DNA from 2 places in the Marinobacter nauticus ATCC 49840 genome. Region 1 is predicted to be linked to the other one. Evidence: riboswitches for the same ligand, from Rfam matches in the RefSeq annotation. Region 1 holds a riboswitch; the other holds the start of a gene.
The links. Region 1 has a riboswitch for thiamine pyrophosphate ahead of thiC (phosphomethylpyrimidine synthase ThiC). Riboswitches for the same ligand answer to the same signal wherever they lie in the genome.

Region 1 (11,823 bases):
TTCTTCAGGCAGCGAAATAGCCCGCGAAGGTCACGTGCGCCCAGCACCGAACCGTAACGTCGGCCGCGAGCCCGCGTCATCACTGCGTTCATCAGTGGGTTGTTGTGATCCCGCTGCATGACGTCTGCCTCAATATACTCCGTCGCCAGGCTACCACCCAGATCCAGCGTGCTGTAGTGGCCTCCGAGCAACAATACGCCATGCCCCTCTTCGAGCGCTTGCTCGAAGTGTTCGAGACCGTGAACTCTGGTGATCTTTTTGAGTTTTGACGCATCGCGAAACCAGGCAACACCAATCTCCATCAAGCCAATCCCGTTGGCGATAAAAGCATTGCGAACCAGCGCGGCCTGTTGCTGCTGGTTCAGCTCCGGGAAACACAGGCGAATATTCACTTCGGCAATATGGCGCCGGCTTTTCGCCAGCCGCCAGGCCAGCAGGCCAGCAATCTTGCCCAGCCACCATTGCAGGCGCAGCGGCAACTGGGCCACTAGCCACATCGCGGCTATGCCAAGCCAGGTTGGCCACCATCGTGGATGGCGGTAGGCTGAATAGTCTGTGTTTCGTGGTAGTTTGCGGTACTTCTTCTTCAAAATCGTGAATCCTGCATCGACAAACGGTTTTCCGGGGGGCAAGATGCCCGTCCAAAGAAAAATTGGCCCTATGATAACGCACTGTTTTGCCGGGAGTCCTGCGTGTTCCAGTTTATCTATTCCCAGCTGATTCGCCTTGTGCTGCCGTTCATACTGATCCGGCTGTGGTGGCAAGGGCGTAAAGCGCCCGCCCTTCGGCGCGACTGGCAACACCGTTTGGGTTGGGTGCCCGAAATTTCTGGCCCGGTTATCTGGGTACACGCCGTGTCTGTGGGTGAAACCATTGCGGCAGGCCCGTTGGTCAGGCGCCTGCTCGCCAGGAATCTGGGGGCCACTATTTTGATGACGGCGATGACCGACACCGGGTTGGCCCAGGCCCGCAAGATGTTTGGTGACAGGGTAACGTATGCCTACGCCCCATACGACACACCCGGCGCCATCCGGCGTTTTCTGGACCGCATCAATCCCAGGATTCTGGTTATTCTCGAAACTGAAATCTGGCCCAATATGATCCGCCAATGCCGCCGGAGGAGAGTTCCGGTTTTCCTGATAAATGCGCGCTTGTCCGAGCGTTCTGCCCGTGGTTACGAACGGGTCAAAGGGCTGGCCGCGCCGATCATGAAAAGCATTACCTGGGTGGCGGCGCAGGCCGACCGGGATGCTGACCGGTTTCGGCGCATTGGCGTTGCCGCCTCCCACGTTGAGGTTACTGGCAGTGTGAAGTTTGATGTCGATATACCGGATGATGTGCGTGCGGCTTCCAGTGCCTTGCGTGAGGAGCTTGGGGCTCGCCCGGTCTGGATTGCCGGCAGCACGCACTCCGGAGAAGACCAGCAATTGCTTGACGCTCATCAGAGAATACTTCAGCAACATCCTGAGGCTTTGCTGATTATTGTGCCCAGGCATCCGGATCGCTTTGACTCTGTCGCGGAGCTGGCGGAGAAAGAGGGGTTTTCTGTTGCCCGTCGTTCAACCGGTGATGACCCCGCCGAAGCTCAGGTTTATCTGGGTGACACCATGGGCGAACTGATGATGCTGTACGGTGCCAGTGATATCGCCTTTGTTGGAGGTTCGTTGATCGAGCGTGGTGGGCATAATCCACTGGAGCCGGCAGCCTGGGGAATACCGGTTTTTTCGGGGCCTCATGTTTTCAATTTTGAAACCATATACGAACACTTGCTGACGGATGGTGCTGTGCAGGTAATAGACGGGGCGAAAGCCTTGGCCACGGCGCTCAGTAAGCTGATGACTGATAAAGAAGAATGCCGGGCCTACGGAGTGCGTGCATTAAGCGTCGTTCAGAAAAACCGGGGTGCCTTGGATAAGGTTGTCGAAGGGATTATCGAACGTCTGTAGCTCCGGGTATCGCCGGTGATACCCGGAGCTCGCCTTTTGGGGATTACCGGGCAGGGTTGTCCAGTGTGCGGTCTTCCTCTGCCATCGCTTCTATGCCTCGCGCACCTTCACTCAGCCAGTTGTTCAGATCCACCAGATCCTGAGGGCTCAGGGTTCCGGCTGCCTGTTTCAGTTGCAGAGTGTTGATCACGTAATCATACCGCGCATTGGCGTAGTCCCTCAGGGCGACGTAGTAAGCCCGCTCTGCATCCAGAACTTCCACGATGTTGCGGGTACCAACGTCATAACCGGCCCGGGTGGCATCCAGGGCGCTACGACGAGAGATGATGGTCTGCTCCAGTGCCGATGCCGTTTCCACGTTGTTGTTCACGGTGAGGAACAGGCTGCGGGTGTTTACCTGTACATCGCGACGGACGGTGTTCAGATCCTGCTCTGCAGCGGTGACCAGAGAGCGTTGTTGGCGCACGCCGGCCTGGGTGCCGCCGCCCATATAGAGAGGCACGTTGAGCTCCAGGCCAATAACCCCCTGGGTTCCTTCCTGCTGAGGGTTTCGGGCGCCGTCCAGCTCGGACTCGCCATAGGATGCCACCAGGTCCAGTGTTGGCAAATGGCCGGATTTGGCAACTTTAAGATTGGCCTCGCTGGCGTTCAGTTGTGATAAAGCCGCTTGAATGGACCAGTTCTGGTCCAGGGCTGTTGTTTCCCAGGCATTCGGGTTCATGGGCTCAGGTCGACCGAGCGGGAAATTCTCGCGCAGGTTTTCCAGGTCATCGGCGTATTCGCCGGTCAGTCGCGCCAGCTGCTCCCGGGCGACATTCAGCTGGTTGTCGGCTGCGATGCGCTGGCTTTTGCTGTCGTCATAGCTGGCGCGGGCTTCGTACACCTCGGTGATGGCGATCAGGCCGACGTCGAAGCGTTCCTGCGCCTGTTCATACTGGCGCTGGATTGCTGCTTCAGTCGCGCGAGCTGTTGCAACGGTATCCTGAGCGCGCAGGACATTAAAATAGGCGGTTGCAACATCCAGAATCAGTTGTTGCTGGGCCAGGTTGTACTGGGCCTGGGCGGCTTCGGTCTGGAACTGGCTGGCGTCGTAGCGGAACCAGTTGTCGGCGCGGAAAACCGGTTGCGACAATTGCACGCCATAGTTGAATGACTTGTAGCTGTCTCCCGGGCCGTTTTCAGCGTCGAAATCCGTGTGGTTGGCTTCGGCAAACGCACCAACCTGCGGCAATAAGGTACTCTTGCTCACATCGCTGGCGGCTTGCTGGGCCTGAAACTGTGCCAGCGCAGAGGCGATGCCGGAGTCATATGACAGTGCCTGCTCATAAGCCTCCACAAGATCCAGAGAGAAAGCGGGCTGGGCTGCCAGCAGGGTGATCAAACCTGGAAGTAAACGTTTCTTCATTATTGCTCCTGAAAACTATCTCCGGGCATCCGTGATCTGGACACAGGTATCGGCAGGTCAACGTGTAGAGCGCGGGTTTATCCCGATAGTGACCCAAAGGTATTGGTGGCCCATTATGGACAATAATCGTTCCCGTCTCTACACTTGAAAAGCTCACTCATTTTGTGAGCAAAACAGAATATTTATCGCGTCTTGACGGGGTGCTGATTCGCCTGAAGCAGGTGATCGGCTGAGATTGCAACGCAGAACCCGCGACCTGATCCGGATAATACCGGCGTAGGGATTAAGACCGTACGAACCATGCCGGAAGTAGGTTTCGAATTACCTTCGGCATAACTCCGTCATACGCGACCCGACCACCTGAGCAAACACGGGAGCAGACGATGACGGATATCCCATCCTACCTGAGCGATTCCGCACAAGTAGACTCCGCAGCAATCAAACCATTACCAAGCTCACGAAAAATATACGTGCAGGGTAGCCGAGCCGATCTGCGCGTGCCTATGCGGGAAATTACTGTGGGCGACACGCCCACTGAAATGGGCGGCGAAAAGAACCCGCCAGTGGTGGTGTACGACACCTCCGGGCCCTATTCAGACCCGGAAGCCAGCATTGATCTGCGCAAGGGGCTGCCGCCGGTGCGCGCTGCATGGATTGCCGAACGCGGCGATGTCGAACAACTGGAAGGGTATACCTCTGAGTTTACCCGCCGGCGTATGAAAGATCCGACTCTGGATCCGCTCCGGTTTATGGACGAGCGCAAACCCCTGCGTGCCAAACCCGGCAACAATGTGTCCCAAATGCATTACGCCCGGCGGGGCATTGTCACTCCGGAAATGGAATACATTGCCATCCGGGAGAACATGAAGCTGCAGGAAGCCCGAGAGAATGGATTGCTGGCCGAGCAGCACCCCGGGCAGTCATTCGGTGCCAACCTGCCGAAAGAAATTACCCCGGAATTTGTCCGCGACGAAGTGGCCCGTGGCCGCGCCATCATTCCAGCCAACATCAACCACCCGGAAATCGAACCGATGATCATCGGTCGCAACTTCCTGGTGAAGATCAACGGCAACATTGGCAACTCGGCAGTGACCTCCTCCATTGAAGAGGAAGTGGAAAAACTCACCTGGGGCATTCGCTGGGGAGCGGATACCATCATGGATCTGTCCACCGGAAAGAACATTCACGAAACCCGGGAATGGATCATCCGCAACTCCCCGGTCCCCATCGGCACCGTGCCCATCTACCAGGCCCTGGAAAAAGTCGGCGGCGTGGCCGAAGATCTGACCTGGGAAATCTTCCGCGACACCTTGATTGAACAGGCGGAGCAGGGCGTGGATTACTTCACCATCCATGCTGGCGTGCGCCTGCACCACGTACCGCTGACCGCCAAACGCACCACCGGCATTGTGTCCCGAGGTGGTTCCATCATGGCCAAGTGGTGCCTGGCTCACCACAAGGAAAGTTTCCTGTACGAGCACTTTGAAGACATCTGCGAAATCATGAAGGCCTATGATGTCTCCTTCAGTCTTGGTGACGGCCTGCGCCCGGGCTCCATTGCCGATGCCAATGATGCCGCCCAGTTTGGTGAACTGGAAACCCTCGGAGAACTCACCAAAATTGCCTGGAAGCACGACGTCCAGTGCATGATCGAAGGCCCCGGCCATGTGCCGATGCAGTTGATCAAGGAGAATATGGACAAACAGCTGGAATGCTGTGACGAAGCGCCGTTCTATACGCTCGGACCGCTGATCACCGATATTGCACCGGGCTATGACCACATCACGTCTGGCATCGGGGCGGCCATGATCGGTTGGTATGGTTGTGCCATGCTTTGTTATGTCACGCCAAAGGAACACCTTGGACTGCCCAACAAGGACGATGTGAAAACCGGCATTATCACCTACAAGATCGCCGCGCATGCTGCAGATCTCGCAAAGGGTCACCCGGGTGCCCAGATCCGCGACAATGCGTTGTCCAAAGCACGATTCGAGTTCCGCTGGGAAGACCAGTTCAATCTGGGGCTGGACCCGGATACTGCCCGCGCCTACCACGACGAAACCCTTCCCAAGGAATCGGCCAAGGTGGCGCATTTCTGCTCCATGTGTGGCCCCAAGTTCTGCTCCATGAAAATCTCCCAGGAGGTCCGGGATTACGCGGCAGAGCACGGTATCGATGAGGTGTCGGCGATTGATGCCGGTATGCAGGCGAAATCACGGGAGTTTGTGGAATCGGGCAGCAAGATCTACGACAAGATCTGACCCGCATTCACTTGGTTCCATGATGGCGTGAATCCGAGCCTGGCGGGGTGTTAACTTGCACCCCGCCGTGGCTCCGGCTATCGTTCAAGGCCGAATGCGCAACCGGGTGAAGTAATGCCAAAACCATTCCAGTTCAACGCCAGCGACGTCAAAGTCGAAAAACGTGAAACCGTGTTCCAGGGCTTCTTCCGAATGGACAAACTCTGGCTGACGCATCCGCGCTTCGATGGTCGCGACATGCCCGTCTTTACCCGGGAACTGTTTATCCGGGGTGATGCCACCTGCGTGCTGCCATACGATCCGGCGCGCGACGAGGTTGTACTTCTGGAGCAGTTTCGTTTGGGGGCGCTCCACCGTAACCAGTCCCCCTGGTTACTGGAACTTGTTGCTGGCATGAATGAGGATGGTGAGAGTCCGGAAGAGGTGGCCCAGCGAGAAGGTCAGGAAGAGGCTGGGCTGAGTTTCAGTCGCCTGGACAAAATCTGCGATTACCTGGTTTCCCCCGGCGGTACCACGGAAATGATCCACCTGTATTGCGGTCAGATCAGCACCGCCGAGGCTGGTGGTGTTTTCGGTATGGAACATGAGCACGAGGACATTCTCAGCCACGTGGTGTCAGCGGAAGAATGCTTTGCCATGATTGCTGATGGCCGCATCAATAACGCCGCCGCGATTATTGCCATCCAGTGGCTGCAATTGAACCGGGAGCGTTTGCGGCGGGAGTGGCAAGCATGACGGAGTGGGTAAAGCGGCCCAGGCAATATGTGCCGGACCTGCGCCAGTTGGGGGCGCTCTGCGACGGCAACTATCAGCGCCTGCGCAAGCTGCGCCAGCTTGAGGTGGATGGCAAACCCGTATGTGAGTTCGAACTGCACCGGGAGAACCAGTACCTGGGCCGGGTGCGAATTGAAGTGCTGCAAACGGCCAGATTCACAGAAACCCTGCTGCTGGAGCAAGTCCACAACAGCGGCCGATGGCTGAACAACCCGCGGATGACTGTGCGCGTATACCACGATGCCCTCATGGCCGAAGTAATCAGCTGCTACCGGCAACGACAGATTGCGCCCGTGAATGACTATCCGAACCGGTTTATGCATCACCCGGATGAAAAGGTTCAGGTGAACGGCTTCCTGGCCGATTGGCTGGACTATTGCCTGCGTTTCGGGCACCTGCCGATGGAGCATGCAGCCTGGTCTGCGGGCGAAGGCATCGATTGAAAACCCTCATCTCTGAACGGTTTCTCAGTTCGCCGAAAGTCTATAAAGCCGGTTGCCGGACCTGTGGCAGAGTTGTCAAATACTGCAAAATATAGCGTGCCGCTGGTCAGAATGTGATCCACCTTCCATTCGTGAACAATCAATCTGAACTAAGCCATCGTACACTTGTCTGGATTATCAACTGCTTGCAGAAAACAGAACAGGCCTGGCATGACCAAACCCACAACGGCGCGCCCACTCAATGTGTTGCAGCTTACCGATCCGCACCTGATGGCGTCTGCGGATGGAGCCTTGCTGGGAGTCAACACCCGTGACAGCCTGGCGGCGGTGATTGACGAAGTGCTTCGCAATCACGGCCAGCCCGACCTGATTCTTGCCACCGGAGACCTCACCCAGGATGCGTCGCCGGAGGCGTATCGCTATTTCGCTGAACAACTGAAGGCGTTTGATTGCCCCTCGCTCTGGATTGCTGGCAATCATGACGATTCCGCGCTCTTGTCTTCCATTGCGGCGGAGTCCGGCTCTGATCAGAAACAATGGGTCCAGGGCGGCTGGCAGTTTGTCATGCTCGATTCCTCGGTACACAGCAAGGTGTATGGAGAGCTTTCGGCCGATGAGCTGAGTTTTCTCGACAGGGCTTTGTCCGAGCAACCAGAGATGCCTGCTGTGGTTAGTCTGCACCACCACCCGGTGGATATCGGTTCAGACTGGATGGAAAAAATCGGGCTCAAAAACCGGGACGCCTTCTGGCAAGTGATTGACCGGCATCCGCAGGTTCGGGTAGTGCTGTGGGGCCATATCCATCAAGAGCTTGAACAGCAGCGCAACGGTGCTTGCCTGCTGGCTACACCTTCCACTTGCATCCAGTTCGCCACAGGATCCAGTGACTTTGCCGTGGAACCTCTGGCACCGGGTTATCGCTGGCTGGAACTTGATCCCTCCGGCAGCTTCAAGACGGAAGTCCGCCGAGCGGAAAGTTTCGAGTTTGACCTGGACGAGAAGAGTACCGGGTATTGATTCGGGCCTGGCTGAAGGCAGATCACGGTTTACGTTGACGGCTTTGATAATATGACAAGCCTGTGAAGGGGATTTCACAGGGAAGATCAGCACTCGTCAACGGATGACACGGAATGAAAATCATACAACCTCAGGATCTGCGGGCTGCGGATCTGCCAGGGCTGGAATCGCCCTTTTTTGCCTTGGAAAAAGCCCGGCGCTTTATTCAGAACAACCCCAACATAAATCTGGAGCGCCTCCTTGGACAGCCGGCAACTTACGGTCTGGGAGCGCGGGCGTTCAATCTACAGCGCAATACCCATATTGAAAATGTCCTCCGGGAAATACGGGATGGGCGACTTCTTCTGGTTTTTGACAGTATTGATGGCGAGCCATCCTCACCCGTCGTGCGTTGGCGTGAGGAGGTGGGAGGCGAGGGCCGTTGGCAGGTGACAGACGCCGGAGTTGATCATGAGATCATCGCCGGAGTAAACGCTCTGAATCAGCACGGTATTACCCCGGGAGATTTGCGGGTTCAGGGCAGTCTGGGCGTGGGAAGTCTGCCTTCAGGCGATTTCGCGATGGAGTATCGCCTTAAACAGCGCGAGCAGGCTTCGCGGCAAGACGTTCAATCCGGCGGCTCACCCAGCTCATTCTCGAAAAACGTTTTGCCTGTCTCTCCACTGACCAAGACGACCGAATCTTCCACCACCGAAGCACCTCCGGAGGTCCATCTCGAAATCGGCATCTTCACTGATGGCACCCTCAACAATGCTGAAAATTCCAGGGAACTGGAAGAGCGAGTGGCGACCGAATGCGTTGAGGCTTTTGAGCGCGGCGAGATGTCACTGGAGGAATGTGAGTATCGATTGTCTCTGGCATTGGGTGGGAGTTATGGCAATGCGCCGAGTAATGTGGCGAAGCTGGCTCGTCATTATATTGAGTCCAGTGAAGAGTCGAATGGTCGAGCTATACATCGTCTGTTGATTTATGCGCCTGGTATTGGCACCAAAACTGGCGAAGGTGATTCGCTGGTTGGATCTGTTTCTGGAATGGGGGAAACAGGAATTGTTAGTCAGGTGAGAAATGCGTTTTTTCGAGTTGTTCGGCGAATTTATGGTTTGGGATTGTCGAGCAATATTAGAACGCTAACGGTAGATTTATTCGGATTCAGTCGTGGAGCAGCCTCGGCTCGCCTGGCTGCCCACGAAATACTCGAAGGACCAACTGGTGCACTGGGGCGGATGTTTCAGTCATTTGACATGGAATGGCCAGGTAAGGTTGCTGTCCGCTTTGTGGGGGTATTCGACACTGTGGCTGCGGTAATTAATCCGCTCGCCATTGATTTATCGCCGTCGAATGAGCGTAATGCACCTGTTACTGTCTATCTCGATCCCAAAAAGGTAGAGGCCGCAGCGCATTTAATTGCAGCTGACGAACATCGGGAAAATTTCTCCCTCAACAGCTTACGGAATTCTGATGGCAGTCTCCCTGAAAACTTCCGGGAAATCTCATTGCCGGGGGTGCATTCCGATATCGGTGGTGGTTACTCGGATAATCAACGCGAGGATGTTCTGGTAACTCCTTACTATGTGATTCCGACACATCGTCATCGTTGGCCAGAGCAGACGATGGAATGGGATAACCTGAATAACTTGAAACTCAAATTTGAATCGGAAGGCTGGATCGGGGAATACAGTATGCCTGTTCAATCATCTGAAGAACCGGATCCAGCACCCAGTCAGCTCGGTCCGCTGGGAGATGCTTATTATCAAGTGCATAAGAAAGTATCCGCTCACCCGGCGCCAGATGGACGGGTAGAGCTGGCGTTGCGGATGGTGCGGCAGGTTAGGGGAGAGTACTCCAGAATAGCTTTCAAAGTTATGTGGGAATTGGCCAGCCAGGCTGGAGTGCCGCTACGAGATATTCGTGCAGACGAAGAAACGCGTATACCTGATGACTTGATGCAAGTTTCCGAGGACATTCTTCATCAAGTTATTTCTGGTTGTGATTCTCCCTCGTTGACCTTGGGTCAACAGGCATTGATTAGGCAGCGCTATGTTCACTATTCGGCAAACTATAACGCGTTAAGGTTTATGATCGGTGAAACCGTTACGAACATTCGTTTCGGACGAAACTTTAGTCCTAATGCTCCTGCTTCGTCAGGAGAGCGCGCCATTCATGCCAACCGATAAGGTGCCGTTATGTATTCTCTTCGAAGGCTTTTGATGATTGTCAGCGTTGGCTTGCTTATCACTGGCTGCTCCACATCGAAGAAAGGTGATATTCCCTGGTATATTGGTGTAGCTGCTCCCCAGCACTATGAGATGTGGGTGATGAACATGCACCTCGAGAGGTCGGGTGAGCGCAGCTGGCGCGTGCCTATAGGCACTGTTTCATGTTGTTGGACGGGCAAGTATGGTCCACGAGGTGGTGGCGGTGAAATGGATCCGTTTCCCAACTTGATTGCGCTTCACTGGTTCTCGTATGCCGAGCAGAAGTTTTACTCAACGTTGATCAGGGTTCCTGACGATCTGGAAGCCAGAATGAGTGTGCCCGCCCTTACCACGACTCCTAGTGGCAAAGAACGTTATATGCCCCGCCATAGCCTGGTACTTGGCCTGGCCCCCGGCGGCCAGGTCGTAATGTGGATGATGAGCCAGCGAAGTAACGCGGTGGAGGTGATGCGAGTATCTGCTACTGAGGTTGAGGGCGACCCCGCCGATTTTGCCAGTGCCACAGCGTCTTATCTGGAGGAGCATGGCGATTACCTGGAAGAGCACGGCTTGCAGCTCGACAAGTGGTAGCCGCACCGATCAATCTGCGGGTGCCTTTTTTTGAGCGCACCCACAGATTGCAGGTTTGTGCATCCTAGCTTCTCAGTTCCCGTGCGGCCGCTACCATGGTTTCCAGTGCCGGCGTCACTTCTTCCCATTTCCGCGTTTTCAGGCCGCAGTCCGGGTTAATCCACAGCCGTTCTGCGGGGATACGTTCAGCCGCCAGAGTCATCAGGTTGATGATGTGTTCCTTGTCAGGAATGTTGGGCGAATGGATGTCGTATACGCCCGGACCAATGTCGTTGGGGTATTCAAAGCTCCGGAACGCATCCAGCAGTTCCATGTCTGACCGAGAGGTCTCGATGGTGATGACATCGGCATCCATACGGGCAATGGCTTCGATGATGTCGTTGAATTCCGAGTAGCACATATGGGTATGGATCTGGGTGCTGTCATCTACGCCGTTGGCGGCGATGCGGAAGCTGTTGATTGCCCACTCCAGATACGTTGCCCAGTCCGACTTTCTCAGCGGCAGACCTTCGCGCAGAGCGGCTTCGTCGATCTGGATGATGTTCACGCCGGCTTGTTCCAGATCCTGAACCTCCTCGCGAATTGCCAGGGCCAGTTGCAGGCAGGAATCCTTGCGAGGCTGATCATCCCGCACGAAAGACCAGTTCAGAATCGTCACCGGGCCGGTCAGCATCCCTTTCACTGGTTTGTCCGTCAGCGACTGGGCATAGCGGATCCATTCCACGGTCATGGCCTGGGGTCGGCGGATATCGCCAAACAGAATCGGAGGTTTCACGCAGCGCGAACCGTAAGACTGAACCCAGCCGAAGCGCGTGAAGGCATAGCCGTCCAGTTGCTCGCCAAAGTATTCCACCATGTCATTACGTTCGGGTTCGCCGTGTACCAGGACATCCAGTCCGAGCTTTTCCTGCTCTTCCACGCAACGAACGATTTCTGCTCGCATTTGTTCGATGTAAGCCTTTTCGCTCAGCTCGCCCTTACGGAATTGCAGTCGCGCCTGTCGAATCTCGCGGGTTTGCGGGAAAGATCCGATGGTCGTGGTCGGGAAGGCGGGCAGGTTTAGTCTCTCCCGCTGGCGGACGATCCGCTGAGGGTAGGGACTCTGGCGATTGCCAAGCTCAGACGTGGCGGCGGCAACGGCCTTTCGAACCTCCGGATTGGTCACGCGATGGGAGCTGCGGCGGCTATCGA
Region 2 (11,823 bases), 1.4 Mb from region 1:
ACCTGATGCAGTCCATGGAGGATGCATCACGGGCGCTGGAGTTTGAGAAAGCCGCGGCGTACAGAGATCAGATCAACAATCTTCGCCATGTTCAGGAACAGCAATCCGTAGACGGTGAGGGAGGGGATGCAGATGTCATCGCCATTGCCCAGGATGCCGGTGTGGTCTGCATCGTTGTGATTATTGTTCGTGGCGGGCGGGTGCTGGGCACCAAGGATTATTTTCCTCGCTATTCCCTGGAACAGACCGAAGGCGAATTGCTGGCCTCGTTTCTGGGCCAGTACTATTTCGGTGGCGACACCCGGCGGGAGATTCCGCGCGACATCCTGGTGCCGGTGGCGGTAGACGGGCAGGAATTGTTATCGCAGGCCCTGTCGGAAGCGGCGCGCCGGGAAACCCGCATCCGCGGCAATGTGCGGGGCGAGCGTCGGCGCTGGCTGGAGCTGGCGATGACCAACGCCCGGCAAACCCTGCTGACACACCTCGCCAGCAAAGAAACCGTGTATCGTCGATTGCTGGCCCTGCGCGACCTGCTGGAGCTGACGGAAACACCTTCCCGTATGGAATGCTTCGATATCAGCCACAGTCATGGGGAAAATACCGTCGCATCCTGTGTGGTTTTCGACGAGAATGGGCCACTGAAAAGCGATTACCGGTTGTATAACATCCAGGACATAACCGCCGGCGATGACTATGCCGCTATGCGACAGGTACTCACCCGGCGTTACCGGCGGATGGTGAACGGCGAGGGCAAGCGGCCAGATCTGGTGTTTATCGACGGTGGTAAGGGCCAGTTGAATATTGCTCGTGAAGTGTTTGAAGAGCTTGGAATTTCCGATATCCCTATGATTGGTGTCGCCAAGGGTGTGACCCGGCGCGCAGGGATGGAGCAGCTGATTGACGCCTTAACTGGGGCCGTATTCCGAGTACCGGCGGATTCTCCGGCGCTGCACCTGATACAGCATATTCGGGATGAATCCCATCGCTTTGCCATATCCGGACACCGGGCCGGGCGAGATAAAAAGCGGCGCCAGTCGACCCTGGAAGGTATCGAAGGGGTTGGGCCGAAGCGCCGGCGCGAACTGATTCGCTATTTCGGTGGCATCCAGGAACTCAGAAAAGCCAGTGTTGATGAAATGGCCAAAGTGCAGGGCATCAGCAAATCATTGGCAGAGACCATTTACGCAGCATTGCATGACCAATAGGAACACCATGAATTTACCGAACATACTGACCATGTCCCGTATCGTGATGATTCCGGTATTCGTGGTGATCTTTTACCTGCCCATGCAATGGAGTTACCTGGTCAGCGCCATCCTATTTGCTCTGGCAGGTCTGACGGACTGGCTGGACGGGTACCTGGCCCGCAAATTGAACCAGAGCACGCCGTTCGGCGCTTTCCTGGATCCGGTGGCCGACAAACTCATGGTGGCAGTGGCGCTGGCCGTCTTGATTGAAGAGTATTCGGCGGTACTACTGACTATTCCCGCCACCGTGATTATCGGTCGCGAGATTGTGATCTCGGCGTTGCGTGAATGGATGGCCGAAATGGGCAGCCGGGCCAGTGTTGCCGTGTCCTATATTGGTAAGATCAAGACCACCGCTCAGATGGCGGCCATTGTCGGATTGCTGGCGTTTCCGCCGGGTAATTTCTGGGCTTATGTGGCCATCGGTCTGCTATACATCGCAGCAGTGCTGACTCTGTGGTCCATGATTCTTTACCTTCGCGCCGCCTGGGCTGACCTGTTTCCGAAAGAGGCAGGTTAATTGGCTGGAGGTTCCTGGGCCACACACTGATGTGCCCAGGTGACGGTGGTCACGGATGAATGTGCACTGGCGTTACTGAAGGCTTTCATCAACTCCCCCAGCTCGGTGCTTTTTGCGTTCGCCCTGGCTTCATAACTCCTCACACACAAGCTCCGTCTGGTGCGATTATCCATGAGTTGCTGATGTTGCCTGATCACCACCCGGGTGCCGTTCTCACCGTTTTCAGCCTGAAATCCAGTCAGCTCGGAGACCAGGGTTAACTGCGACGTTGCGGGGCTGGTGTCGGTCATCACATTCGCGAACGCGCCGCTTGCCCGGAAGGTTTCCAACAGGTGATCGCGAACGACCACGGGAATACTCTCTCGCCATCGGGCGCCTGCCAGGGCCCGGTATTCGTATGCCGATGGTTTAATCAGAATACGAGCGCTGTCCAGCGGGTCAGAAGCCAGTGGCGTATCTACCCGAAGGCTGGCCGGCAGCGACTGGTCAAATGCTGGCAAGTCGCTCGCTGGTGCCAGCTCCATCAGGCGAGGGGACTCGGGCACCGGGAAGACCGTGCAGCCAGCCAGAACCAGGCCCAAGGCGAGAGCGGATAGCACTTTCATTGTTCGTACTCCTTGATGCCGGTGCCGCCCCACAAGGTTCCGGTGGGGTCCTGTTCCAGCCTGCGGGTAAATGAGTTCAGGTTGCGCAAGGTGCTACGCAGCTCCCGCAATGCAGGGGTTATTTCTCCCAGACCCTGAAGCCCGGCGTCCAGCGCCAGTTCGTTGTCGCCGGTGAGGGTGTCCAGTCGATCCAGGGTAGGTTGAAGGGTGGTCAGCGCCCTGGACATGGCCAGGAGAACCGGTTCCACCCGCTCATCCAGTACCTCTCGGGACCTGTCTGCTGCGGCAGACACCTTGATGGCAGCTTCTTCGGCACGGATGCCGGCGTCATCGAACCGGGTCATCAGCGCCTCAAGCTCGTCCCGGCTCGCCAGCATGGATTCACTGGCCTCGCGGGTGTTTTGAAGAATTTCGGCAATGTTGCTCAGGTTGTCTTCGGACATTAGTCGGTTGGCATTCTCCAGCAACTGCTCTGCTTTGCCGAGCATGGCCTCGCCGTTGGTCAGCAGGTTACTGAAGGCCGAAGGCTCGGCGGCTATCAGCGGTGGATTGTCTTTGTGGCCTTCCAGAATGGGGCTGTCTGGTGTGCCTCCGGTAAACTGTATGCTCATGCTGCCGGTTATGTTGGCCAGGACCAGGCCCGCGCGGGTATTCTCCCGTACCGGAATATCCTGGTTCACCCTCACCAGTACCCGCACATGGGCGGGGTTGTCCGGCGCCAGGGTAAGATCCAGCACGTCGCCCACCGGGACGCCGGTATAGAGGACCGGGTTACCCTTGGCCAGCCCGCCAACCGGGTGATCAAACCCGATCCGGTAATAGGCCCAGTTGGTGTCGGTAGATGATTTTCCAAGCCACAGGGCAAACAGCAAGGCAGCGCTGACTGCCGCAAGCGTGAAGAATCCGATAATAACGTGATGGGCCTTGGGCTCCATTAACCGGGCTCCTGTTTGGTTAGCCTGTTGTGGGCTGTAATCGCCGCGCGGCCACGGGGGCCATGGAAGTAGTCCTGAATCCAGCGATCGTCGGTTTGTGCCACCTTTTCCAGAGTATCGGCAACCAGCACCCTGCGTTGAGACAGAACCGCAACACGGTCACAGGTGGTGTACAGGGTATCCAGATCGTGGGTAACAAGAAACACCGTAAGGCCCAGTGCGTTGCGAAGGGTGACGATCAGCTCATCAAAGGCGGCAGCGCCGATCGGGTCCAGACCGGCGGTTGGTTCATCCAGAAACAGGATTTCCGGGTCCAGCGCCAGCGCCCGGGCCAGGGCCGCCCGCTTGACCATACCGCCGGAGAGTTCGGCCGGGTATTTCGTGGCGGCTTCTGGTGGCAGGCCGGTCAAGGCCAGTTTCATTCGGGCCAGTTCCTCCGCTTCGGCCCGCGACAGCCGGGCGTGTTCAATCAGCGGCAGCGCGATGTTCTGCTCAAGGTTCAGTGAGGTGAACAAGGCACCGCCCTGAAACAGAACCCCGAAACGTTGCTCATAGCGAGATCGTTCGGTGGCGGATAGTTCCGTCAAATCTTCACCAAAAACGGTGATATGCCCGCCGGACGGTGGATTCAGGCCAACTATACTGCGCAAAAGAACGGACTTGCCGGTGCCGGAACCTCCGACCACACCCAGAATCTCCCGGGGATACAGATCCAGATCGAGTCTCTCATGAACGATGTGGCTGCCGAACCGGTTGTCGAGTGCGCGTACCTGTATGACCGGATGATCCGCCATGCCTTACCAACCCATTTCCATGAAAAACAGCGCTGCCACGGAATCCAGCAGTATCACCATAAAGATAGACTGCACCACGCTGGAGGTGGTGTGTTCCCCGACAGACTGAGCACTGCCGGCCACTTTGAAGCCTTCCAGGCAACCAATGACGGCGATCAGAAATGCGAACACCGGCGCCTTGCCAAGGCCGACCAGGAAGTGCTTCAGGGCAATATCCCGTTCGACAATGGCAATGAACTGGCTGGGCGGAATGTCCAGAGCCACCGCGCAGACCACAGCCCCACCGACCATGCCCGAGATCATGCCGATAAACGTGAGAATGGGTAGGCTGAACATCATCGCCAAAACCCGGGGAACGACCAGCAGTTCCACCGGATTGAGCCCCAGGGTGCGAATAGCGTCGAGTTCTTCATTGACTTTCATAGCGCCAATCTGTGCGGTGAAGGCACTGGCGGTTCGGCCGGCCAGCAGGATGGCTGCCAGAAGTACGCCGAACTCCCGCAGGAACGAGAACGCCACCAGATCCACTGTGTAAATGGTCGCGCCAAAGTCTTCAAGAACTGTCGCGCCAAGAAACGCAACCACGGCGCCAACCAGAAAGGTAAGCAGGGCAACAATGGGCAGGGCGTTCAGGCCGGTGTCGTGTAGTGCCGCCACAAAGGGTGTTATACGCCAGCGAGTAGGCCGGGGCAGGATGTAGAACAGCGTGCCCAGCGTCTGGCCAATAAACCCGGCCAGCAACCAGACAAGTTGCCCCAGTGTGGTCACCTTCTTCCCGATCTCCGCCAGGAACGCCACGACCGGGTTAACGGTTGCGACCGCCGCCGACGGCTGGTTCATGGCTTCAGCAACCGCCTGTATCAGGGCACGCTGTTCATCCGGTAATTCAGCTCGTTGCAGAGCGCTGATCAGAGCGTCGCTGCCAAGCAATTTCACCATCAACGAGGCGCCGGCGGTGTCCAGGCGGCCCAGGCCGGAAAAATCCGGATTGCAGCCTGCTGCGCGAGGTTTCAGGGCAGTTGTTTGCCGATTCAGGGCGGAATAGTGGGACAGAGTCCAGTCGCCGGAAAACTTCAGCGTATGGCCACCGAAGTCGGCGTTACCGGGAGTGTGGGCGCCAAGTGGCTGAGATAGGCCTGGTTCATTTGCCACGGAGTCACGGAGTCCCTGTTTGAGTTCTCTGAAAGCTTAAAGATTCCAGTGGCTGTCTGCCAGTATTCTGCGTTCTTCTTCATCGTGACTGGCCAGTAGCATGGTGATGCCCCGGGCTTTCTCTTCTAGCAGCATGGCGTACAGAATCTTCCGGGTTTCGGTGTCCAGGCCCGTCATCGGCTCATCCAGCAAGAGCAATGGTTGGCGCCGCAGGATGGCTCGCAGCAAGGCAACGCGCTGGCGTTGGCCACCGGAAAGCTCGCCAGGCATTCTGGGACCGAAACCTGCTAACCCGGTGCGTTCCAGCCCGGTTTCAATGGCGTGGCGTTGAGATTCATCCAGCTTGAGACCGGGTTGAATGCCAAGGCCAATATTGGTAAAGACATCCAGGTGCTCGAACAGGTTGTGTTCCTGGAACACGCTCGTTACCGGGCGCTGCCAGGGTTTTAGCAAGTGGATCGGCTTGTCCTGCCAGAGAATCCGGCCGCTGGCTGGCGGGAGAAAACCTGCAACCAGACTGAGCAGGGTTGATTTGCCGGAACCGCTGGGGCCCTGGATGGCCAGACATTCACCAGCAGGCACGGAAAAATCGAATCGCCAGAGATGGCCGTCAGGGCCATACTCGAAGGCCAGATCTTTGATCTCAAGCATGTTCAGGCTCCGGCAGTGGTTGGCTCGCAGCGGAAGTTGTTCTGGACTTAATGCCGGGAACACGGGAGAGCGATACAAAAATCAGTATCAGTAGCCCCAACAGCCAGAGTCCGGTACCTGCGGCCTCCCCTAAGCGGTAACTACCCAGTTGCTGATATAGCAAAACGGGGAGAGTGGGTTTGCCGGGACTGCCGAACAGGGCGATAACACCGAAGTCACCCAGAGATAATGCCACACCATACGCCAGGGCCAGAGCAACTGGACGGCGCAGATACGGCCAATACAGCCATCGCCATCGATACCAGCCCAGGAGGCCCAGTTGGTCTGCCTGTTTGAGTGATCCGGAGTCCAGGCTTGCGAGAGGTCCGCGCAGTATCTGTAGCACAAACGGCACGGCCATCAGCCCGTTGATCAGTGCCACCAGGAACCAGCCCTGCATGGTGTTCCCCAATTGCGGCCTTAACAGAATAAAAAGCCCGGTCCCCAGTACCAGAGGCGGTACGATCAATGGGAGATAGCCAGTGACGGCCGGCACTATGGCCAGCCAGCGCAGACGAGCCCTGTTGGTTGCCGCCAGGGTTAGCAAGGCAACGACCACCGAACCGAGCCCGGCTGGAATGGCGATTAACAGGCTGCGAGCGGTGGCCGGCAATAGCTGTTGATAAATAGAAGTAGCATCCGCCGTTGGCCACAAGGCCGGTAAACCGCGCAGAATAATAGCCAGTAGTGGCGCGACCAGAAAGGCCGTGAAAATCGCCAGGAGCAGACTTGCTGAAAACCCTTGCCAGCGCCGTGCGAACAGAGGGACCTGACGCGATAGCCGTCGGTTTGGCAGTACCGCGGTGTCCAGGCGTTTCCGGAAAACCAGCCACCAGAGGCTGCCACAGATCAACAGCTGCAGAATGGCAAACAGTGCGGCACGGGCGAAATCGAATTCAAAGCGCAGGGCCTGGTAGATGGCGACTTCCAGGGTCGTTGTTCCTGGCCCTCCGCCCAGCGTCATGATGATGGCAAAACTGGTGAAGCACAGCGTGAACACCAGTGCCGCCACGCCGGGCAGTACCGGTTTGATGGCGGGCCAGTGTACCGCACGCCACAGCCACCAGCCGCCGAGCCCAAGCTGAGAAGCTGTTCTCATTCGTGGCGCGGGTATGGAATCCAGAGCCTGCAACAGGATTCGGGCCGCCAGTGGCGCATTGAAGAACACGTGGGCGAGCAGAATGCCGTTCAGCCCATAAAGATTCCAACCATTTCCAGGAAGCCAGATATTGAGCAGGCCGGTGAACCAGCCCTGCCGACCAAACACCGCTATGATGCCTGAGACTGCCACGATAGTGGGTAAAACCAGACTCAACTCCATCAGCCGCAGAATCAATGTGCGACCAGGGAAGCCTTTGTAGCGGGCGAGGGCGGTCGCCACCGGGAGCGCCAGCGCCAGGCTTAACAGGACAGATAAAAAGGCCTGCCAAAGGGTAAATCGGACCACGCTCTGGAAATAGGAGCTTGCTAGCGTGCGCCCCGGATCCAGCTCACCGGCCTCCTGTAGTATGCTCCCCAAGCCAAGTGCCACGAGCAGCAATAGCCCGGTGCCGAGTAACAGGCCGGGCCAGATTTGCCAGCCAGGATGGCTGAAGGGGGCGGCACTCGCGTGTGTTGGCATCACATCAGTCGGTCAGTGCATCAAGCCAGTCGTTCACCAACTGTCGGCGGATGGTGGCAACTTTCGCGGGGTTTATATACAGGGCTTCGGATGGTGTAATCAGCTTGTCGAAAACCTCTGGCAATTCATCCCCAAGATCAACGGCCGGATACATCACATTCTTCAGTGGAATATGACGCTGGAAGTTCGCGGTCAGCATGAAGTCCAGAAACTCTCTGGCAAGTGTCTTGTTATCGGAGCTTTCCACCAGGGCGGCGACTTCGACCTGCAGGTAATGTCCTTCATTGAAACGCGCCGCCTGATAACGGTCAGTTTTGTCGATAGCCATGTGATACGCAGGAGAGGTGCTGTAAGAGAGGATCATAGGCGCTTCGCCATTCATGAATAGCGAGAAATAACCGTCACTCCAGCTTTGGGTGGTTGCGAGAATCTTGTCGCTGAGCTGCTGCCACTTTGCGGGCGCTTCATCACCATAGACGGCATGCATCCAGAGCAACAGGCCGAGTCCCGGGGTGCTGGTGCGCGGGTCCTGAATAATGATCTTGAGATCCTCTGGCGCGTTGACCAGTTCTTCAAGGCTTGAGGGCGGCTCCGACAACTGCTCGGTATCGTAGACAAAGGCAAAATAGCCCCAGTCGTAGGGCACGAAAGTGTCGTCGTCCCAGTTAACAGGCAATGCCAGGCGTTCCAGTGATTGACCGTGGCGGCCCAGAAGGCCGGTTTGCCGAGCGGTCTCCATGGTGCCGGTATCCAGCCCCAGAACCACATCTGCCGGAGTGGAGCTTCCTTCCAGCCGGAGCCTTTGCAGAATGTCTCCGCCGCTGTCCAATACGGTGTAGTTCAGGGAGCACCCGCATTGGGCTTCAAACGCCTCTTTAACCGCGGGCCCCGGGCCCCATTCGGCGGCAAAGGAGGGATGGGTATACACATTCAGGGCGGTCGGTTCATCGGCGGCAACCATCAGCGGCAGCGACACGGCGAACAACGCGGGAATCAAGCGTGAAATCATACATTGGCACCTTGTTCAGTAGCGGGGGTGCCATGCCGCGAACACCACGAAAGGTGGTGACTCAATCCCTACGCCGGTATTAACCGGGTCAGGTTCCGCGGGTATGGTCTCAGCCCTTCCAGGCACCCCGTTGAGTTGAGTCAATGCTATCACGCCGGAGCCACACCCCGGAATTCGTATGTTTGATTACTGCTTGTTTATTTTTTGTACGGCGATGACGGGTGTCTCATTTTTTATTGATAGAATGGGGCATTTTTTGATCTGCGGATTTATGCAGCTTCTATCTGGTTGAGAGGTAAGTTTGATGCCAAAGCATCACAAACGACGAAAGATTTCTGCCCTGGTTGCAGGCGCGCTTTTTACCCTTGGGTTGTCGGCCGCAGGCCACGCCCAAACCGCGAACGATGATATGTTTGGACGTTTGGCCTCCGCGGCTCCCAAGCTCAGCCCGCAGGTTCTCGAAGCTGCACTCAAGGCAACCCGTTGTGCCATCAGCAATGGCACAGCCATGCCAGAGCGGCTGGCTGTGATCGACTTCTCTTTGCCGTCCTCGAAAGAAAGACTGTGGCTGTTCGATCTGAACGAAGGAGAATTAATCCTTCGTGACCTCGTGGCTCACGGTAAAAACTCCGGTAATGCTGAGGCAACCGCATTTTCCAATATCGAGGGCAGTCACCAGTCCAGTATCGGCCTGTTCAAAGCCGCCGAATCCTATCGGGGTTCCCATGGCTATTCGTTGCGCCTTGACGGACTGGAACCAGGGTTCAATGATCTTGCTCGTCAGCGGGCAATTGTTATCCATGGTGCAGACTACGTTCAGGACAGCTGGGTAACAAAGTACGGCAGAATCGGCCGTAGTCACGGCTGCCCGGCAGTAGACAATCAAATCATCAAAACCGTGGTAGACGAGCTCAAGGGCGGACAGCTGGTGTTTAAATACTATCCTGACCAGGAGTGGCTCCAGTCCTCCAGTTACCTGAACTGCGATTCCGGCGGGCAGCTGGCCCGTGCGCGAAATACCACAGCGGTGGCTGGAGATCGATCCTGAATCGTTGCTGGCTAAACTTTGTGCAGATTTTCAGTAAAAACAGAAAGTTGAAAAAAAGGTGTTGACGGCGAAGGCGGAATCCGTAGAATACGCAGCCGTTGACGAGGCAATGCTTCTGAAACATTAGAGCGGGAATAGCTCAGTTGGTAGAGCACAACCTTGCCAAGGTTGGGGTCGCGAGTTCGAATCTCGTTTCCCGCTCCAATTTCTCCAAGTCTCTCAATGCCTCCTGAGAGCAAAAGCCAGAATCCAGGCTTCCCCGGCGCGGTGGCAGAGTGGTTATGCAGCGGACTGCAACTCCGTGTACGCCGGTTCGATTCCGACCCGCGCCTCCATTTTTACCCCCTTATATCAAAGGCTTGTGATCTTGGGCAGTAGTCCTCGGCTGATACTGAAGGCTCATGTCTTCGGGCATATTCATGAGGGCTATGGTGAGTACCTGCAGGGCGAAACCCGTCTCATTAATGCCAGTACCTGCAACGAACGTTATATGCCTGAGAATACTCCGGTGGTGTTAAACCTATCCCTTCAAAGGGGCTGACCTCAAGGACGCCAGGCTAAGTTTGTTGCTCATTAACTGCGTGAAGCCAGGGGCTTCATAAATGCCTCTGCCGCTTTCGCCGGCATCGGTTTGGCGTAAAGAAAGCCCTGGGCGAAATCGCATCCGAGATCCCGTATCAGCTTTGCCTGTTGTTCCGTCTCTACACCTTCTACAAGTATGCTCAACCCAAGACTCTGGCCGACCGTAACCATGGCTTTCATGATGGCCATGTCGCTTTCGTTTTCCATGGCATAGTGAAGGAAGCTTCGATCGATCTTGATGCTGCATACTGGCAGCTTCCGAAGATAAACCAGGGAGGAGTATCCGGTGCCGAAGTCGTCAATGGATATATGGAGCCCGGCAGCCTTGAGGCGCTCCAGTTGCCTGGTTTGGTCTTCTTCGCTGCCAAACACCTCGTTTTCCGTGAGTTCTACCCCGAGTTGCTCAGGTTTCAAACCATAGTGTTCGATGGTTTCCAGGATCTGGTCAGCCAGGTGTGGATTGGTCAGTTGGCGACCGGACAGATTGACGTCAATGCGTACGCCCGCGAGCTCAGTTCCCTGCCAGGCTTTGAGCTGTTTGCATGCGGCATCGATCACCCAGTCACCGATACGGTTTATAAGTCCGGATTTTTCAGCGACCGGGATAAATGTCGCCGGAGAGACAAGGTTTGATGCCTTGTCGAAACACCGCAACAGCGCCTCGCATGAGGTGGTCCCGCCAGTTCTCAGATCTATCTGTGGCTGGTAGTAAAGTTCCAATCCGCCATTCGTCAGGGCTTGTCGGAGCAGGGCGGTAATCTGTTGGTATTTGACGAGCCGGTCGTTGATATCAGAGGTGTAGAAGCAGACCGTATTCTTTCCGATCTCCTTGGCGCGGTACATGGCCGCGTCTGCGTTGCCCATGAGTTCCGCTGCGGTGCCGCCATTGTGTGGGTACAGGCTGACGCCAAAACTTGCCGATACCTGATAGCAATCACCGTGAAGCTGCACCTTGCTTTCGAGTGCCTTGACCAGCCGTTGAAGTAATTCATGAATGCCTTCAGGGCCATGGAAATCGAACAGTAACAGAACGAATTCGTCTCCTCCGAAACGGCAGAGCAGATCGCTGTGTCGCAATTCCTGCTTTAAGGTGTCGGCAACCGATTTGAGGAGGGAGTCGCCCTGATAGTGGCCGAGGGTATCGTTAATCAGTTTGAAGTTGTCCAGATCCATGAAGATCACCGCAACTTCGCGATTGCAACGATCTGCCTCGGCCAGCCGGCTTTCAAGTTCAGACTCCATCAGGCGTCGGTTGGGTAACCCGGTAAGATCATCAAAACTGGCGCGGCGAACCAGTTCTGCCTTGGCTTGCGTTTGTTCTTCCAGGCTGATGTCGATACAGAACATTTCGCACTCGCCGGTATCCTGTTTGATCATGACATGACTGGAGTAAACGGGAACCAGGTGGCCATCCTTGTGTTTCAGTGCCAGTTCTTCTGCGGGAATGCTGATGTTGTGATCGAGCCAGTTGGTGTGGGCCTCAATGACGGCTTCGCGCATGGCTTCCGGAATAATCAGGTCCTCCAGCCGTTTTCCCTGAGCCTCATTTCTGGAGTACCCGTATAGTCTTGTGCTGGCTTCATTCCAGTAGATGACCCTCCGATTCCGGTCGTAGCCCTG

Region 2: it holds a riboswitch for thiamine pyrophosphate, as region 1 does, so the genes downstream of both, thiB (thiamine ABC transporter substrate binding subunit) here and thiC (phosphomethylpyrimidine synthase ThiC) in region 1, are expected to answer to the same signal.

What each region holds. Positions count from the first base shown of each region.
Region 1 covers NC_017067.1:696,370-708,192, forward strand. Annotated here, with positions in the region: gene lpxL (LpxL/LpxP family Kdo(2)-lipid IV(A) lauroyl/palmitoleoyl acyltransferase) at 1-590, opposite strand, end outside; gene waaA (lipid IV(A) 3-deoxy-D-manno-octulosonic acid transferase) at 693-1,946, shown strand; gene MARHY_RS03225 (TolC family outer membrane protein) at 1,990-3,351, opposite strand; TPP riboswitch at 3,538-3,651, shown strand; gene thiC (phosphomethylpyrimidine synthase ThiC) at 3,735-5,612, shown strand; gene MARHY_RS03235 (NUDIX domain-containing protein) at 5,727-6,347, shown strand; gene MARHY_RS03240 (DUF1249 domain-containing protein) at 6,344-6,829, shown strand; gene cpdA (3',5'-cyclic-AMP phosphodiesterase) at 7,040-7,846, shown strand; gene MARHY_RS03250 (T6SS phospholipase effector Tle1-like catalytic domain-containing protein) at 7,960-10,020, shown strand; gene MARHY_RS03255 (DUF2931 family protein) at 10,054-10,632, shown strand; gene metE (5-methyltetrahydropteroyltriglutamate--homocysteine S-methyltransferase) at 10,697-11,823, opposite strand, start outside.
Region 2 covers NC_017067.1:2,101,769-2,113,591, reverse strand. Annotated here, with positions in the region: gene uvrC (excinuclease ABC subunit UvrC) at 1-1,205, shown strand, start outside; gene pgsA (CDP-diacylglycerol--glycerol-3-phosphate 3-phosphatidyltransferase) at 1,213-1,767, shown strand; gene MARHY_RS09820 (ABC-type transport auxiliary lipoprotein family protein) at 1,764-2,372, opposite strand; gene MARHY_RS09815 (MlaD family protein) at 2,369-3,307, opposite strand; gene MARHY_RS09810 (ABC transporter ATP-binding protein) at 3,307-4,101, opposite strand; gene MARHY_RS09805 (ABC transporter permease) at 4,105-5,253, opposite strand; gene MARHY_RS09800 (thiamine ABC transporter ATP-binding protein) at 5,290-5,904, opposite strand; gene MARHY_RS09795 (ABC transporter permease subunit) at 5,897-7,564, opposite strand; gene thiB (thiamine ABC transporter substrate binding subunit) at 7,569-8,573, opposite strand; TPP riboswitch at 8,622-8,713, opposite strand; gene MARHY_RS09785 (murein L,D-transpeptidase catalytic domain family protein) at 8,878-9,621, shown strand; tRNA gene MARHY_RS09780 (tRNA-Gly) at 9,750-9,825, shown strand; tRNA gene MARHY_RS09775 (tRNA-Cys) at 9,883-9,956, shown strand; gene MARHY_RS09770 (putative bifunctional diguanylate cyclase/phosphodiesterase) at 10,195-11,823, opposite strand, start outside.